Regions from separate parts of the Rhizobium sp. WYCCWR 11152 genome, predicted to be linked through region 3. Evidence: predicted binding sites of a transcription regulator. Region 3 holds the regulator's gene; each other region holds the start of a gene.
What was found. The regulator LexA, encoded in region 3, represses DNA repair genes until DNA is damaged. The targets are predictions, from matches to a motif close to TGTTCNNNNTGTGTTCNG.

Region 1: the regulator LexA is predicted to act here: its motif matches at 2,366-2,383, upstream of G9X67_RS19870 (DUF5680 domain-containing protein).
Region 2: the regulator LexA is predicted to act here: its motif matches at 2,804-2,821, upstream of recA (recombinase RecA).
Region 4: the regulator LexA is predicted to act here: its motif matches at 2,715-2,732, upstream of G9X67_RS22565 (ATP-dependent helicase).

Annotation. Positions count from the first base shown of each region.
Region 1 is NZ_JABFCP010000009.1:941,529-945,648, reverse strand. Features, by position in the region: gene dnaE (DNA polymerase III subunit alpha) at 1-1,927, opposite strand, end outside; gene G9X67_RS19870 (DUF5680 domain-containing protein) at 2,431-2,895, shown strand; gene G9X67_RS19865 (ABC transporter ATP-binding protein) at 3,100-3,783, opposite strand; gene G9X67_RS19860 (lipoprotein-releasing ABC transporter permease subunit) at 3,798-4,120, opposite strand, start outside.
Region 2 is NZ_JABFCP010000008.1:341,672-345,791, reverse strand. Features, by position in the region: gene alaS (alanine--tRNA ligase) at 1-1,509, opposite strand, end outside; gene recA (recombinase RecA) at 1,663-2,757, opposite strand; gene G9X67_RS11470 (carbohydrate kinase family protein) at 2,987-3,931, shown strand; gene G9X67_RS11465 (pseudouridine-5'-phosphate glycosidase) at 4,004-4,120, shown strand, end outside.
Region 3 is NZ_JABFCP010000008.1:736,650-740,769, forward strand. Features, by position in the region: gene eno (phosphopyruvate hydratase) at 1-391, opposite strand, end outside; gene kdsA (3-deoxy-8-phosphooctulonate synthase) at 542-1,387, opposite strand; gene G9X67_RS13415 (VOC family protein) at 1,384-2,280, opposite strand; gene lexA (transcriptional repressor LexA) at 2,478-3,197, shown strand; gene G9X67_RS13425 (ComEC/Rec2 family competence protein) at 3,178-4,120, opposite strand, start outside.
Region 4 is NZ_JABFCP010000011.1:207,252-211,371, reverse strand. Features, by position in the region: gene G9X67_RS22570 (enoyl-CoA hydratase/isomerase family protein) at 1-598, shown strand, start outside; gene G9X67_RS22565 (ATP-dependent helicase) at 610-2,667, opposite strand; gene G9X67_RS22560 (hypothetical protein) at 2,775-3,041, opposite strand; gene G9X67_RS22555 (BON domain-containing protein) at 3,220-3,480, shown strand; gene G9X67_RS22550 (hypothetical protein) at 3,631-3,894, shown strand.

The DNA.
Region 1 (4,120 bases), on a different contig from region 3:
CCTTGCGCATGCCGGCACTTTCCACCTGGAACACGCCGACCGTCTCGCCGCGCGACAGCATCTCGTAGGTCTTCTTGTCGTCGAGAGGAATGGCTGCGAGATCGACCTTGATACCGAGCTTGGCGACGAAATCGACCGCGACCTTCAGCACGGTCAGCGTCTTCAGGCCGAGGAAGTCGAATTTGACCAAGCCCGCCTGCTCGACCCATTTCATGTTGAACTGGGTGACCGGCATATCGGAGCGCGGATCGCGATACATCGGCACCAGCTTGGAAAGCGGCCGGTCGCCGATGACGATACCGGCGGCATGGGTCGAGGCGTGGCGGTAAAGCCCCTCGATCTTCTGGGCGATATCGAGCAGCCGCGCGACAACCGGTTCCTTTGCCGCCTCCTCCTGCAGCTTCGGCTCCTCCTCGATCGCCTTGGACAGCGGCGTCGGATTGGCGGGATTGTTCGGCACGAGTTTGCAAATCTTGTCGACCTGGCCATAGGGCATCTCAAGCACACGGCCGACGTCGCGAAGGGCGGCGCGTGCCTGCAGCGAACCGAAAGTGATGATCTGCGCCACCTGCTCGCGACCATACTTGGCCTGGACGTAGCGGATCACCTCTTCGCGGCGGTCCTGGCAGAAGTCGATGTCGAAGTCCGGCATCGAGACGCGTTCCGGATTGAGGAAGCGCTCGAAGAGCAGCGAAAAACGCAAGGGATCGACATCGGTGATCGTCAAGGCATAGGCGACCAGCGAACCGGCGCCCGAACCACGGCCGGGACCGACCGGAATGTCATGCTGCTTGGCCCATTTGATGAAGTCGGCAACGATCAGGAAGTAGCCGGGGAAACGCATGCGCTCGATGACGCTGAGCTCGAAATCAAGCCGTTCGCGATAATCCTTTTCCTCGTAACCCGGCGACATGCCGAGCGTTGCAAGCCGCATGTCCAGCCCTTCGACCGCCTGGCGGCGCAGCTCGCTCGCCTCGGCGCGTTCGGCCTCCTCGGCATCATCGGTCGCACCGGTGAAGCGTGGCAGGATCGGCTTTCGCGTCTTCAGCACGAAGGAGCAGCGCGTGGCGATCTCGATCGTATTTTCCAGCGCTTCCGGCAGGTCGGCGAAGAGCTTGACCATCTCGGCCCGGCTCTTCAGATAGTGATCCGGCGTCAGGCGAAAGCGGCTGTCATCGGAGACGATGGCGTTGTGCGCGACCGCCATCAGCGCATCATGGGCGTCGTAATCGTCGCGTGTCGGAAAGAAAGCCTCATTGGTCGCAACCAGCGGTAGGTCGTGGGCATAGGCGAGCCCGATAATCTTCTGTTCGTGCCGCTTGTCGTAGGTGCCGTGCCGCTGCAGCTCGACATAAAGCCTGTCGCCGAAGAGACGCTTCAGCGTGAGCAGCCGGACTTCCGCCTGAGCGGGATGGCCTTCCTTGATCGCCACGTCGACCGGCCCGGTCAAGGCGCCGCTCAATGCGATCAGCCCTTCCGTGCCCGCCTCCTCCAGCCAGGAGGCGCTGATATGAACGGCCTGGTTGCTCTCGCCGCCGAGATAGGCCCGACTGACGAGATCGACCAGCCTTTCATAACCGGCATCCGTCGCGGCGAGAAGAACGATCGACGGCAGCTTGACCAGTGCCTGCTGGCCGCCGCGCTTCTCCGTTTCCAACCCATCTTCCATGTCGATCGAGACCTGGCAGCCGATGATCGGCTGCAGGCCGTCTTCCATCGCCTTCTGCGAGAATTCGAGGGCGACGAACAGATTGTTGGTGTCGGTAATCGCAATCGCCGGCTGACTGTCGCCGGTCGCCTTGTAGAGGATCTTCTTCAGTGGCAGGGCGCCCTCGAGAAGCGAATAGGCGGAATGGACCCTCAGGTGGATGAAGCCTGGCGTGCCGCCGGTCGCCTCACCCGTTGAACCCTTTGCCGTATCCGCCATGATATGCCTTTCCAATCACCCGAATGAATCGGACGCATTGTCGGCATAGAGGGCGATGATGTCCAGAAGAAGTCCCGCGTCCGGACCGCATGATTACCATGCGGTCCCCTGAAAACTTTAGAGCGCCATGACGATGAGCGAGAAGCTTGCAACGAACATTGCGATGGAGGTGAATGCTGCGATATCACGGATCATGTCAGTCATCGGGCTCTCCTTTACTCGTTATGTTTTCAATTTGTTCCATGTATGTTCCGTTGTCAACAGGAATCTTTTCCTCCTTTCTTGTGTTTGAAAATCCCAGGAAATAGGCGACGAATCGGCTAAAGGGCCGGCGCTCGATGTGATCGGCAGCAGCCTTGCCCTTTCCCGATCCGCCGCAGATTGGTCATGGTACTCAGGCGGCAGACCTCCTCAGGGCGACTCTTTATTTCCGGCATATGTTCTTTTTTTGTTCTTTACATGCCGCGGCATATTTGCCAGCATCGGGCCGAGAGGAGAATGACATGGTCGATATTGCGATGCTGAACGAATTCGTCGTGGAGGCGAAGGCTGCGACCTATGTCGGCGGCGGCGTGGCGCGCGTGCCCTGCCGGCCGGGTGCCCACGATATCGGTTTCGAACGCGGCGACTGGCGCTATCTCGACAGCTATTTCGGCGGGACCGATTTCGCCGGACAGGAAGTGGTGTGGCTTGCCGACGAGCCCGTCTGGGCGATGAATTATTTCGGCTGCATCATTGCGCCTGAGCTTATCGACGGCGCAGCAGCGGGAACGGTGATCAAGACGGCACTTTCTGCGATGTATCGCGAGGGCCGGTTTCTTGGCGGGATGGAATTCGACCATCCGTTCGGCCGCTATATCGACAGCAGCGAAGGCGGCTGCGAGCGGTTCAGCGGCCACGAATGCATCATGGTCGATGGCCAGAAGGCCTATGTGCTCGACTATCGCGGCGGGCTGGTCATCCCCTGATCGTGGCCCGCTACACCTTCCCCGCTCGCGGGGCGAAGGGACATGCCGCACCGGCTTTCTCTAACCTCGACGCTGCGTTTGGCACGTTCCCTCGCCCCGCTTTTACGGGGGTCCGAAGGACAGGGCGAGACGAGTGGCTCGACCCCGGTAGGTTAGGGTGAGGAGCAGCCATCGGCGTTAACCGGACAGCCATGGACCGCGGTCTCAGAAATCGACGATCTTGCCATCGGAGATCGTCACGCGCCGATCCATGCGGCGGGCGAGCTCGTGATTATGGGTGGCGATGAGGGCAGCAAGGCCGGATTGGCGCACCAGCGCTTCCAGCGCGTCGAAGACGTAGCTTGCCGTTTCGGGGTCGAGATTGCCGGTCGGCTCGTCGGCAAGAAGCAGGGTCGGCGCATTGGCGACGGCGCGAGCAATCGCAACGCGCTGCTGCTCGCCGCCGGAAAGCTCGCCGGGGCGATGCGAGCCACGATGGCCGATGCGCATATAATCGAGAAGCTGGCCGGCCCGCTCTCCGGCTTCCTTCCAGGAAAGCCCGGCGATCAGCTGCGGCATCATGATATTTTCAAGCGCCGAGAATTCCGGCAGCAAGTGGTGGAACTGATAGACGAAGCCGATTTCGCTGCGGCGGATGGCGGTGCGTTTCTCGTCGCTCAGGCCGTCGCAGGCATGGCCGTTGATGTTGACCTCACCGCCGTCCGGATGCTCCAGGAGGCCGGCGACATGCAGCAGTGTCGACTTGCCGGTGCCGGAAGGGGCGACGAGAGCGACAATCTCCCCCTTCGATATCGAAAAATCCGCGCCCTTCAGGATCGAGAGCAGCGTACCGCCCTGCCCGTAATGGCGCTCGACGCCGGTAAGCTGGAGAACGACGTTGCGTTTCATGAAGGCGGCATTCCTTATTCGTAGCGCAGGGCCTGCACCGGATCGAGCCTGGAGGCACGCCAGGCCGGGAAGATGGTCGCGATGAAGGAGAGCGTCAGCGCCATGACGACGATCGAGATCGTTTCGCTGAGATCCATCTCGGCCGGCAGCTGGCTGAGGAAATAGACCTGCGGATTGAACAGTACGGTGCCTGAAATCCACGAGAAGAACTGGCGGACGGATTCGATGTTGACGCAGACGAGAACGCCGAGCAGCACACCGGCAATGGTGCCGACGATGCCGATCGCCGCCCCAGTCATGAAGAAGATGCGCATGATCGCGCCGGCGCTGGCGCCCA
Region 2 (4,120 bases), 390 kb from region 3:
CATCTGGCCGCCGGATTCGCCGTAGAACGGCGTCTGGCTGACGACGATCTGCACCTTGTCGCCGGCCGACGCCTCGGCAGCGACAGCGCCGTCCTTGACGATTGCCTGCACGACACCCTCGGCCGTCTCGGTATCGTATCCGAGGAATTCGGTGGCGCCGTGTTTTTCCCGAAGCTCGAACCAGACGGTTTCCGTTGCCTTCTCGCCGGAACCCGCCCAGTGCGAGCGGGCTTCGGCCTTCTGGCGCTGCATCGCATCGGTGAAGCCGGAGATGTCGACACCGATCTCACGGGCACGCAGTGCATCCTGCGTCAGATCGAGCGGGAAGCCGTAGGTGTCGTAGAGCTTGAAGGCGGTCTCACCATCCAGCATATCGCCCTTGGAAAGATCCGTCGTCGCGTCCGACAGAAGCGACAGGCCTCGTTCCAACGTCTTGCGGAAGCGGTTTTCCTCCAGCTTCAGCGTTTCCGAGATCAGCGCCTCGGCGCGCACCAGTTCCGGATAGGCGCGGCCCATCTGCTGCACCAGCGTCGGCAGCAACTTGTAGACCAGCGGTTCCTTGGCGCCGAGCAGCTGTGCATGGCGCATGGCGCGGCGCATGATGCGGCGCAGCACATAACCGCGGCCCTCATTCGACGGAAGCACGCCGTCAGCGATCAGGAAGGCCGAGGAGCGCAGATGGTCGGCGATGACGCGGTGGCTGGCGCTGCCTTCCGCCTTGACGCCCATCGTGTCCTCGATGGTGCCGATCAGCGTGCGGAAGAGATCGGTGTCGAATACGCTCTGAACGCCCTGCAGAACGGCGGCCATGCGCTCCAGGCCCATGCCGGTATCGATCGACGGACGCGGCAGCGGCGAGCGCTCGCCGGGTGCAGTCTGCTCGAACTGCATGAAGACGAGGTTCCAGAATTCCAGGAACCGGTCGCCATCTTCCTCCGGCGAGCCCGGAGGGCCGCCCCAGACATTCTCACCCTGGTCGATGAAGATTTCCGAGCACGGGCCGCAGGGGCCGGTATCGCCCATCTGCCAGAAATTGTCTGAGGTCGGGATGCGGATGATCTTGTCGTCGGAAAAGCCGGCGATCTTCTTCCACAGCGTCGCAGCTTCTTCGTCCTCGGAATAGACGGTCACCAGCAGGCGGTTCTTCGGAAGGTCGAAGCCTTCGGTGACGAGCTTCCAGGCAAGCTCGATCGCATTCTCCTTGAAATAGTCGCCGAAGGAGAAGTTGCCGAGCATCTCGAAGAAGGTCAGGTGGCGTGCAGTATAACCGACATTGTCGAGGTCGTTGTGCTTGCCGCCGGCTCGCACGCATTTCTGCGAAGACGTCGCCGTCGAATAGGGACGCTTTTCGAGGCCGGTGAAGACGTTCTTGAACTGCACCATGCCGGCATTGGTGAACATCAGCGTCGGGTCGTTGCGCGGCACGAGCGGGCTCGACGGAACGATCTCATGGCCGTTCTTCTTGAAATAGTCGAGGAAGGTCGACCGGATATCGTTCACACCGCTCATGCTATGCCCTTCAATGCTGCCGGAGGCAGGTAATTTAAATTCATCGGCTTTTAACGTTCACCCCCGCCGCTGTCCAGCAGACAAACAAAACCGGCCGCATTCTCATCAGGAATGCGGCCGGTTGGAACTGTCCGATGAGTTTAGGCGCGAAAATTACATTTCCGCAGTGGCATCGCCATCGCCGTCATCGGGGTCCGGTCCGCCGTTCTGCAGGAAGCGGTCGGCGATCAGGCCGGCATTCTGGCGCAGCGACAGTTCGATCTCGCGGGCGAGATCCGGATTGTCGCGCAGGAAAGTCTTGGCGTTTTCACGGCCCTGGCCGAGACGCTGGCTGTTATAGGAGAACCAGGCGCCAGATTTCTCGACGATGCCGGCCTTGACACCGAGATCGACCAGTTCGCCGGTCTTGGAAACACCTTCGCCATACATGATGTCGAACTCGACCTGCTTGAAGGGCGGCGCCATCTTGTTCTTGACGACCTTGACGCGGGTCTGGTTGCCGATCACCTCTTCGCGCTCCTTGACCGCGCCGATGCGGCGGATGTCGAGGCGCACGGAGGCATAGAACTTCAGCGCATTGCCGCCCGTCGTCGTTTCCGGCGAACCGAACATAACGCCGATCTTCATGCGGATCTGGTTGATGAAGATAACCATGGTGTTCGACTTGGAGATCGAAGCGGTGAGCTTGCGCAGCGCCTGGCTCATCAGTCGCGCCTGCAGGCCGGGAAGGCTATCGCCCATCTCGCCTTCGATTTCGGCACGCGGCGTCAGTGCGGCGACCGAGTCGACGACGAGAACGTCGACGGCGCCGGAGCGCACCAGCGTATCGGTGATTTCAAGCGCCTGCTCGCCGGTATCGGGCTGCGAGATCAGAAGGTTCTGCAGGTCGACGCCAAGCTTGCGGGCATAGACGGGATCGAGCGCATGTTCAGCATCGACGAAGGCGCAGATGCCGCCCTTCTTCTGCGCTTCGGCAATCGTCTGCAATGCAAGCGTGGTCTTACCGGAGCTTTCCGGCCCGTAGATTTCGATGATGCGGCCCCTCGGCAGGCCACCAACGCCGAGTGCAATATCGAGACCAAGCGAGCCGGTCGAGATCGTCTCGATCTCGACAACATTCTCGTTGGAGCCGAGTTTCATGATCGAGCCCTTGCCGAACGACCGCTCTATCTGTGAGAGTGCCGCTTCAAGCGCCTTGCTTTTGTCCACCGATTTGTCCTCTACCAGCCGCAATGAATTCTGAGACATCCGATCCACCTTTAGGTTATTGAAGCCGCTCAAGCAATGTCGAGTTTGTACCCTATTTGTTCCATTCTCGCAATAGGCGATCAAACAGTTGAAAGAAAAAGGTAAAACGACACGTGTTCTGCATTTGTTTTATCAATAAAAAGCAACGGCTTAGGCCAAAAGTGCCGACTCCGCCGCGTCAGGGCGCACCGTATCGATTCGTCCTTCGGGCATCGGGAGAGCGGATCGGATGAAGAAAAAGATTCTTGTTCTCGGCGGCGCCCATATCGACCGGCGCGGCCGCATCTCCGGCGAGACGGCGCCTGGCGCCAGCAATCCCGGCGCATGGTTCGAGGAGCCGGGCGGCGGTGGCTTCAATGCGGCGCGCAACCTGGCAAGGCTCGGTTTTCAGGTGACGATGATCTCGCCGCGCGGCGGCGATCCGATGGGCGAGACGGTCGGAGAAGCTGCCGATTTCGCCGGCATCGACGACCGGCCCTTCGTCTTCCTCGACCGCAAGACGCCGAGCTACACGGCGATCATCGAGAAGGACGGCAATCTGGTGATCGCCCTTGCCGACATGGATCTCTACCGCTTCTTCGTGCCGCGGCGTCTGTCCATCCGCTGGGTGCGGGAGGCCTTTGCCGCCCACGATTTCATCCTCTTCGATGCCAACCTGCCGGAAGAGACGATCGCGGCGATCGTCGCAAAGGCGCATTCCCTCGCCAAGCCTGTTGCGGCAATCGCCATCTCGCCGGCCAAGGTCGTCAGGCTGAAACCCTGCATCGGGGATATCGACTACCTGTTCCTGAATGAGGCTGAAGCTGCCGCCCTTACCGGCGAGCGGCCGGAAGAGGCTGCGGGCTGGCCGCCGTTGCTGAATGAAATTGGCATCAGGAATGCCGTCGTCACCCGCGGCCGGCGCGAGCTCGTCGCGCTTTGCGAGGGCCGCGCCATGACGCTGCAGCCACCGATCGCCGACACCGTCGCCGATGTTACGGGTGCCGGCGATTCTCTTGCGGCCGGCACACTCGCCGCATTGATATCAGGCCTTTCGCTCGAAGAGGCCGTCCGCCACGGCACTGCGGCCGCCATACTGACCGTGCAGTCGCGGCACGCCGTCAACGAAAATCTGACGCCCGATCTGCTGAATGAGGCGCTTGCCCTTGTTCCCCAGGTCAGAATTCTGCATTGAAGCGGCTGATTAAATAGTTGAGCATGATGTCGTCACTTCGGCATCATGCTCTGTCGATCACAGGACAAGACCATGACCAAGCCCATCTCCCCTCTTCTGCCGATCGCCTATTCGAAGGAAGTCGCCAGCGCCAAGCAGCGCGGCGCACCGCTGGTGGCGCTGGAATCGACCATTATCACCCACGGCATG
Region 3 (4,120 bases):
GGTAGAGCGGCAGGCCGGACGCCTGGGCCGCAGCCTTGGCAACGGCGAGCGATACGCCGAGGATGGCGTTGGCACCGAGGCGCGACTTGTTCGGCGTGCCGTCCAGCTCGATCATGATGTTGTCGATCTGGATCTGGTTTTCGGCGTCGATGCCGCCGATCGCGTCGAAGATCTCGGTGTTGGCAGCTTCGACCGCCTTTTCGACACCCTTGCCGAGGTAGCGCTTGCCGCCGTCACGCAGTTCGACCGCTTCATGCGCGCCCGTCGAGGCGCCCGAGGGAACGGCCGCGCGGCCCATGCTGCCATCTTCGAGATAGACATCGACTTCGACGGTGGGATTGCCACGGCTATCGAGAATCTCGCGGGCGATGATATCGGTGATTGCAGTCATGGGTTCTTCCTGCTCGGTGGGTGATAAGTCGGTTCGAAACCTGTCTTAGTCGAAGGCGTGCAAATTACAATGCCGCAATTTCCAGCCTTCGGACCAGCCTTCCCGGCCTATAGTACGATCATGTCAGACTGTTGAACGTCAAGCTGAACCTTAGGCCTTGGCGACCGCATCGAAGGCAAGCAGCTTTTCGAGAAGCCGCGGCATGTCCTTGAGATAGACCATGTTCGGGCCGTCCGAAGGGGCATTGTCGGGGTCCTGATGGGTTTCGACGAAGACACCAGCAATACCGGCAGCCACTGCGGCGCGCGCCAGGGTTTCCACGAATTCCCGCTGACCGCCGGAGGATTCGCCCTGGCCGCCCGGCTGCGCCACGGAATGGGTCGCGTCGAAGATAACGGGCGCGCCCATCGCCGCCATGATCGGCAACGAACGCATGTCGGAAATCAGCGTATTGTAGCCGAAGGAGACGCCGCGCTCGCACAGCAGCACGTTCGGATTGCCGCTGGCATTGAGCTTCTTCAGGACGTTCTTCATATCCCAGGGGGCGAGGAACTGGCCCTTCTTGACATTGACGACGCGGCCGGTCTTGGCGGCGGCGATAAGAAGGTCGGTCTGGCGGCAAAGGAAGGCCGGGATCTGCAGGACATCGACGACCTTCGCCACCTCCCCGCATTGCTCGGCGGTATGAACGTCGGTCAGGACGGGAAAGCCGAATTCCTTCTTGAGGTCGGCAAAGACCTCCATGCCCTTTTCGATCCCGATGCCGCGTTCGGCCGAAAGCGAGGTCCGGTTCGCTTTGTCGAAGGAGCTCTTGTAGACGAGGCCGATACCGAGCTTTCCGCAAAGCTCTTTCAGCGTGCCGGCAACCATGAAGGCGTGGTCGCGGCTCTCCATCTGGCAGGGACCGGCAATCAGCGACAGGCGGCCGGTATTGGAAAAAGTGACCTGGCCTTGGCCTTCGCCGATCCTGACTTCGGAATTCGTATCAGTGCTCATCGTGTTTCCTCGAAGGCGAAGAGCGTGCCCTGCCCGGGCGCGGGCTTCACCAGAATGCGATTGTTCTTGCGCGTGTAGGTCACCCCGTTAGCAGCCAAATGCGCTTCTGTCACGGCAAGATCGGCGACAGTGAAGAGGATTGCCCGGCCGCGCAGGCCGCGATCGGCGGATGAGCCGGCGATGTCGAAATAGGCCTCCAGCCCTTCCGGCGTCATCAGGCTGATTTTCGCATTCGATGCTGCGATATTGACGCCGAACCCGGTCTTCTCGACTGCCGATTGCGCCACCGCAAGGCTGACGAAGGCAGCGAAGGCGGCCGGCTCCGGCGTGCAAAGCGCGATCTCGACTATGCCGGTGACACCATTGGCATGCGCCTCCAGCGCGGCGCGGTCGGCCGGCAGCGGATTGACGCGCTCGACGCTGAAAAGCAGGAGATCCGGCGCGCGCAGGTCGCCGGCAAAAGCCAGCTTGAAGCCGGCAATCGCCTCGGAACCGTCCGGCATCGTCATCGGCCGGGTGAACTCCAGCATCTCGCCGGCGCTCGATCCGTTGCCGACGAAATTCTGATGATCGATGCCGGCATCCTTGCTGCCGAAAGCCAGCCCCGAAAGCCCCTCCTCGCCGCAGCGGAAGCGGAAGGCCTGGTTGCGGGCGGTGAAGACATTGCCTTGCCGCGCTGATGCCTCGCTCTCCTCGACGCTCGCAATCCCGAGCGGCTCCAGATAAGTCTTGTCGGCAAAGAAGACGCAGGCATTCTCCGTTCCGAAGGGATGGCGCGCATCGGCGGCAACGGTGAAGCCGAGCTTGCCGAGCCTCTCGCGCGCCAGATCGATATTGACGACCGGCAGCACGACATGATCCAGCGGGTGCGGTTTGGCGGAGTGCTCGTTCATGATATCCCCTCTCCTAACACGGCAGAGATGTGTGAGAGTGCCGCCCAAGGCAAGACTTGTGTGCCAATCCGGCGAATGAAAATAATAATCTCAACGAGTTGGCGCCAAGTTTTACGGAAATTTAGCTACTTGCGGAACACATATGGAACATATAGTGTATGTTCTGGATTTGTTTCAATCACGAGGTCACAACGTCGATGCTCACGCGCAAACAACAGGAGCTTCTCCTTTTCATTCATGAGCGCATGAAGGAATCCGGCGTTCCGCCATCTTTCGACGAAATGAAGGATGCCCTGGATCTCGCTTCCAAGTCCGGGATTCACCGGCTGATTACGGCGCTGGAGGAGCGTGGCTTCATTCGCCGCCTACCGAACCGCGCCCGTGCGCTCGAGGTCATCAAGCTTCCGGAGGCCTACAGCCCCAGCATCCAGCCCCGGCGCGGCTTTTCGCCGAGCGTCATCGAGGGCAGCCTCGGCAAACCTCAGCCGGTCGCCGCCCCCGCTCCCGCAAAACCCGTCGCCGACAACGGCAACTCGGTCTCCGTGCCGGTCATGGGCCGAATCGCTGCCGGTGTGCCGATCTCGGCGATCCAGAACAACACCCACGACATCGTCGTTCCGGCCGACATGCTCGGTTCCGGTGAACATTATGCGCTGGAGGTCAAGGGCGATTCGATGATCGACGCCGGCATCTTCGACGGCGACACCGTGATCATCCGCAACGGCAGCACTGCAAGTCCTGGCGACATCGTCGTTGCTCTCGTCGACGACGAGGAAGCGACACTGAAGCGCTTCCGCCGCAAGGGCGCCTCGATCGCGCTGGAGGCCGCCAACCCGGCTTACGAGACCCGGATTTTCGGGCCGGACCGTGTCAAGGTTCAGGGTAAACTCGTCGGCCTCATTCGCCGCTATCACTGACATTGGCTAGGCTCGATTCGGTAAAGCTGTTGCTGCGCCAGTCATAGGCGCGATGGCGCATCCATGGCCGCGACAATGCATCGAATGCGGTTGCGACCTCCAGGCCGGCGTCCGTGAAGCGCAACTCGATGGATCCGGTCCTGCGCAGCGTCTCACCGGTGAAGAGCGTCGCACCCGAGCGGCAGCTGTTGAAGCGAAGGCGGACCGAGGTCACGACGATATCGGCCGCGTCGCATGCCGGACCGAGATAGGCGGCATTGTCGATGACAGCAACCACCTGACCATTGGCGAGCCTTGATGTGCACCAGGCCTTCTTGACGCAGGAAAAGCGGTTTGCGTCACCGCCCGCTGTGGCCGCCCGCATCGCGGTCCTTGCTTCGTTCTGCTGATCGCGGGAAAGCCTGACGCGGCGGTCTTCTCCTACCGGCGGGATAGCAGGACCATCCAGCATCTTCGGCGGATCATGCCTCGGCAGGACCAGCGCTCTCTGCCACTGGTCGAAGATGAAATCCGGCGGTCTTTCACGGTTGGACGCCATGGCCGCCGCCTCGACGATTGCGACGAGACTGCCATCCTCCGAAATCACCAAATCCGGCGGACGGGGACCCGGCAGAAGCAGCAGGATGAGCGTTGCGACCGCGATGATCGATGTGCCGACATGGCGCAACCGGGTGCGGAGCAGCGTCAGCAGCAGAAAGCCTGCCACGGCGACGGCGAAATACCAGGCGGGCAAGCGGCCGACGTCTATATTGCCATCCCAGCCGGACACCGTCTTTGCGACCGCGATCACCAGATCGAGGCCGAATCCCACCACCTTCCAAGGCAAAACGTCCAGGCCGAAAGGCATGAGCAGCATCGCCAGCAGGCCGGCCGGCATGATGATGAAGGAGATGATCGGCATTGTCGCGAGGTTTGCCGGCAGG
Region 4 (4,120 bases), on a different contig from region 3:
GCCGCGCGCACCCGGCGAAGCCGGAACATGGCTCGGCCTGACAGGGCTCGATATCGGTGCTGCGGACGCGATCCACGCCCGCCTTGCCGACCTTCAGATCGCGTCGTCGCGGCTCGGCGAAGTGATCGATGCTCTCTCCGGCCTGCCGCGCGCCAGCTCATCCGGCGATGTCGATGCCGTGCTGCAGGCGCTTTCGGAGCCTCAGGGAGAAAGCCGGCTGCGACAGAACGCGGCGGTGATCGATCGCGCATTTGGTTTCGACAGCGTCGAGGAAATCCTGGCAGCACTCGCCGGGGAGGAAGGCGAATTTGCCGCCGAGACGCGCCGGGTGCTGCTGACGCGTTCACCGACCAGTCTGAAGCTCGCTTTGCGGCTGCTCAGGGACGGCCGCCGCAGCGCCTCGCTTGCCGAATGCCTCGGCCGCGAACTCGGCGCCTGTCTGCAGATGCTTGATAATCCCGATTTCTTCGAGGGTATCCGCGCCGCCGTCATCGACAAGGATCGCAATCCGAAATGGTCGCCGGCCTCAGTCGAGGCTGTTGAAGCAGCAGGGATCAAGCATTTCCTGAAACCGGCCGAGCCGCCGCTTTCACTCTGAACGCTATCCAGTTATCGCCACATGCCGCGCATGCGGGCGCCGACATCGATGCGCACCTGCCGCGCCTGCGCTTGCGCGGCCTCCGATTTTCCCTGCGGCCAGCTGCAGGCTTCGAAGAACTGCAGCAGCGTTGCGGGAATGAAGCGGCTGCGTGAGGCATAGACATGCCGGTCGCCCTGCGAATTCTGCCCGTAGGTGAAGAAGCGTTGCGGCACGACGAGGTCGAGACCATCTCGGGCGCGCGTCATCGCGACATAGAGCAGTCGGCGTTCCTCCTCGATTTCGGCGGTGGTGCCGACGGCGAGATCGCTCGGTATGCAGCCGTCGACGACGTTCAGCATGAACACCTTCGTCCATTCCTGGCCCTTGGCCGAATGAATGGTCGACAGGATGAGATAATCCTCGTCGAGAAGCGGCACGCCCGCCTGGTCACTGGTCGCATCCGGCGGATCGAGGGTGAGCTCGGTGAGAAAGCGCTCGCGTGAGGCATAACCGCTAGCGATCTGCTCGAGCTGCAGCAGATCGGCCTGCCGCGTCGCGGCATCCTCGTGCAGCCGTTCCAGATGCGGCGCGTACCATTGCCGCGCCAAACCGATCTCTGCCGGCCAGCCGGCCTTCCCGGTCTTCAGCTCCTGCAGCATCGAAACGAACATTGTCCAGTCCTCGCCGGAGCGCGGCGGCGCTGGCATGGAGCCAAGAGCAGTAATCGGGCTGGCATCCTCGGCCATCAGGTCGAGCGTCTTCTGCGCCGTCGACGGGCCGACGCCCGGCAGGATCTGCATCAGCCGGAAGCCCGCCACACGGTCGCGCGGGTTCTGCGCGAAGCGAAGGGTGGCCAGCATGTCCTTCACATGCGTGCTGTCGAGAAACTTCAGCCCGCCGAATTTGACGAAGGGGATGTTGCGCCGGGTCAGCTCGACCTCCAGCGGCCCGCTGTGATGCGAGGCGCGGAAGAGCACGGCCTGCTGTTTGAGCGTGAGGCCTTCCTCGCGGTTGTCGAGCACCATGTCGGTGATGTAGCGCGCCTGCTCGGCCTCGTCGCGCACCGTGACCAGGCGCGGCCGCTCGGACGATTGCCGCTCGGTCCAGAGGTTCTTGGTGAAGCGCTCCGAGGCGAGATCGATGACGGCGTTGGCGGCGGCGAGGATCGGCTGCGTCGAGCGGTAGTTGCGGTCGAGCGTGACGATATTGGCGGCCGGGCTGAAGGCGGCGGGAAAATCGAGAATGTTGCGCACCGTCGCGGCACGGAAGGAATAGATCGACTGGGCATCGTCGCCGACGACGGTCAGCCCCTGGCCTTGGGGTTTCAGCGCCAGCAGGATCGAGGCCTGCAACCGGTTGGTGTCCTGATATTCGTCGACCAGCACATGGTCGAAGCGGCTGCCGATATCCTCGGCAATCATTTCTTCGCCAACCATCTGCGCCCAGTAGAGCAGCAGATCGTCGTAATCGAGCACGTTCTGGCTCTGCTTGGCCTCGACATAACAGGCGAAGAGTTCGCGCAGCTGTTTCTCCCACGTCGCGCACCAGGGAAAGACGTCGCGCAGCACGAGGTCGAGCGCGGTTTCCGAATTCACCGCCCTGGAATAGATGGCAAGGCACGTGCCTTTTGTGGGAAAACGGCTTTCCGTCTTCGAGAAGCCGAGGTCGTGCCGGATCAGGTTCATCAGATCGGCACTGTCTTCGCGGTCGTGGATGGTAAACCCAGGATCCAGACCGATCTGCTCCGCATAATCGCGCAACAGCCGCGCGCCGATGCCGTGGAAGGTGCCGGACCAGGAAAGCGCGTCCGCCATCACGCCGGCATTCGAACCAAGCACATCGCGGCAGATGCGCTCGACACGCCGCGCCATCTCGGCGGCTGCCCGGCGCGAGAAGGTCATCAGCAGGATGCGGCGGGGATCGGCGCCTTTGACGATGAGATGGGCGACGCGATGCGCCAAGGTATTCGTCTTGCCGGAGCCGGCGCCGGCAATGACCAGCAGCGGCCCGGCAATATGGTTGCCGTCGATGAGCGTGCCGTGCTCGACGGCCATGCGCTGCTGCGGATTGAGCTTTTCGAGATACATCCAGCCGTCCGGTCGGGCTCCCGCAGAATCACTGGGGAAAGATTAGATGTTCCTTGAATGTTCGCGATTGCTGTCCCTGTCAAGCGATCTGGCGCGCGGGCAACATCTCAGTCGGGGAAATCCGGACCGATCTCGCGCCGCACCAGCTTCAGGCTGCGGTCCGGCTGAAGAATATAGGTTTCCTCCACGCGCTGTCCTGTCCCGTTGTAGAACTGGTTGTAGACGGCGCTGCCGACCGGCGACTTGCTGAGCTTCGTTCGCGGCTGGCCGCCATAGGTGATGCTGCCGGGAATGGGTTCCAGCGCCGGCGCATCGGCCGAGGAACAGCCGGCAAGCAGTGCCTCAGCAAACAAGGCAGGCAGAAGCGCTTTCATCGTCATCATCCCTCTTTCGACTGCAGCCAAATATGGAAGCCGCGGCGCCTTTCGCCAAGGGTACCCCATGCCACCGTGCAGGTATCGCTGTCGAACAGGCTCTTCTTTTCCGGGGGACGCAACGAAATGCGTCGCTGCGGCGTTAACAGACATCAACCAACATTAGGAAACGTTCACGGTGCTCGGCTTTCCAGCATTCACGGGGCATGGCGAGCCCGGCCGGCAGGGCCACAGCGATGCCGCGACGCGCGCCTCGGTGGAGAGCGCCCTTCATGCGGCCGCCGATATCGAAGCCGGCGAAATCACCGTCAGCATATCGGGCTCCTATGTCATCCTCGAAGGTTTCGTGCGTCAGCGGGGTGATATCGAGCGGGCAATCGAGATCGCCGAGGGCGTCGTCGGGCGAGGCTATGTGCGTGCTCGCTTGCTGCGACGCTAACGCATGTCGCCTAAAAGTGTGCAGCGGTTTTAGGACAACGACATGCATCAAATAAAAGTCCGGCTCGCGTGCATTTCTTTACGATTTATGAAGGGAACCAAAATGCCCTCCCGCGGGTTGAAATGCCGGACCTAAACGCTGGAGACTCTCATGCAGTTGCTTCCTCGCCTCTGGGCAACGACCTTGATTGCCGGTTGCGGTGTCTTTGCCGGCTCCGCCCATGCCTCGCTGGAAACCGGCACGAATTATTCCGCTTTGCCGAAGGACCAGATCGCTCTCAACGAATATACCGGGGCCGTCGCCTGCACACCGGCAGAGCCTCACTATCTCCCCTCCTTCATCCGCGCGACGGACGGCACGATCATCGGCGTCGGTTATATCGAAGTGGAGAATGAGGGCGGCGCGGACTGCTGAGGCGTCCGCTTGCTCGGACGAGGCTCGCCTGCGTTTCCGCAGAGCTGACGAGCCTCTAACCATCATCATGATGGCTGGTCGTCTTCTATTGATGCACCTGTACCAGGCGCAACGCCCTTTGCACCAAAACCCGGCAGGCATTTATTGCAGGGTTAAATCAAAACTAAAGCATTGTCCCGTTCCGGCACGCTTGCGCGCCCAGAAGGCGAAAATCGCCCGAAATTCC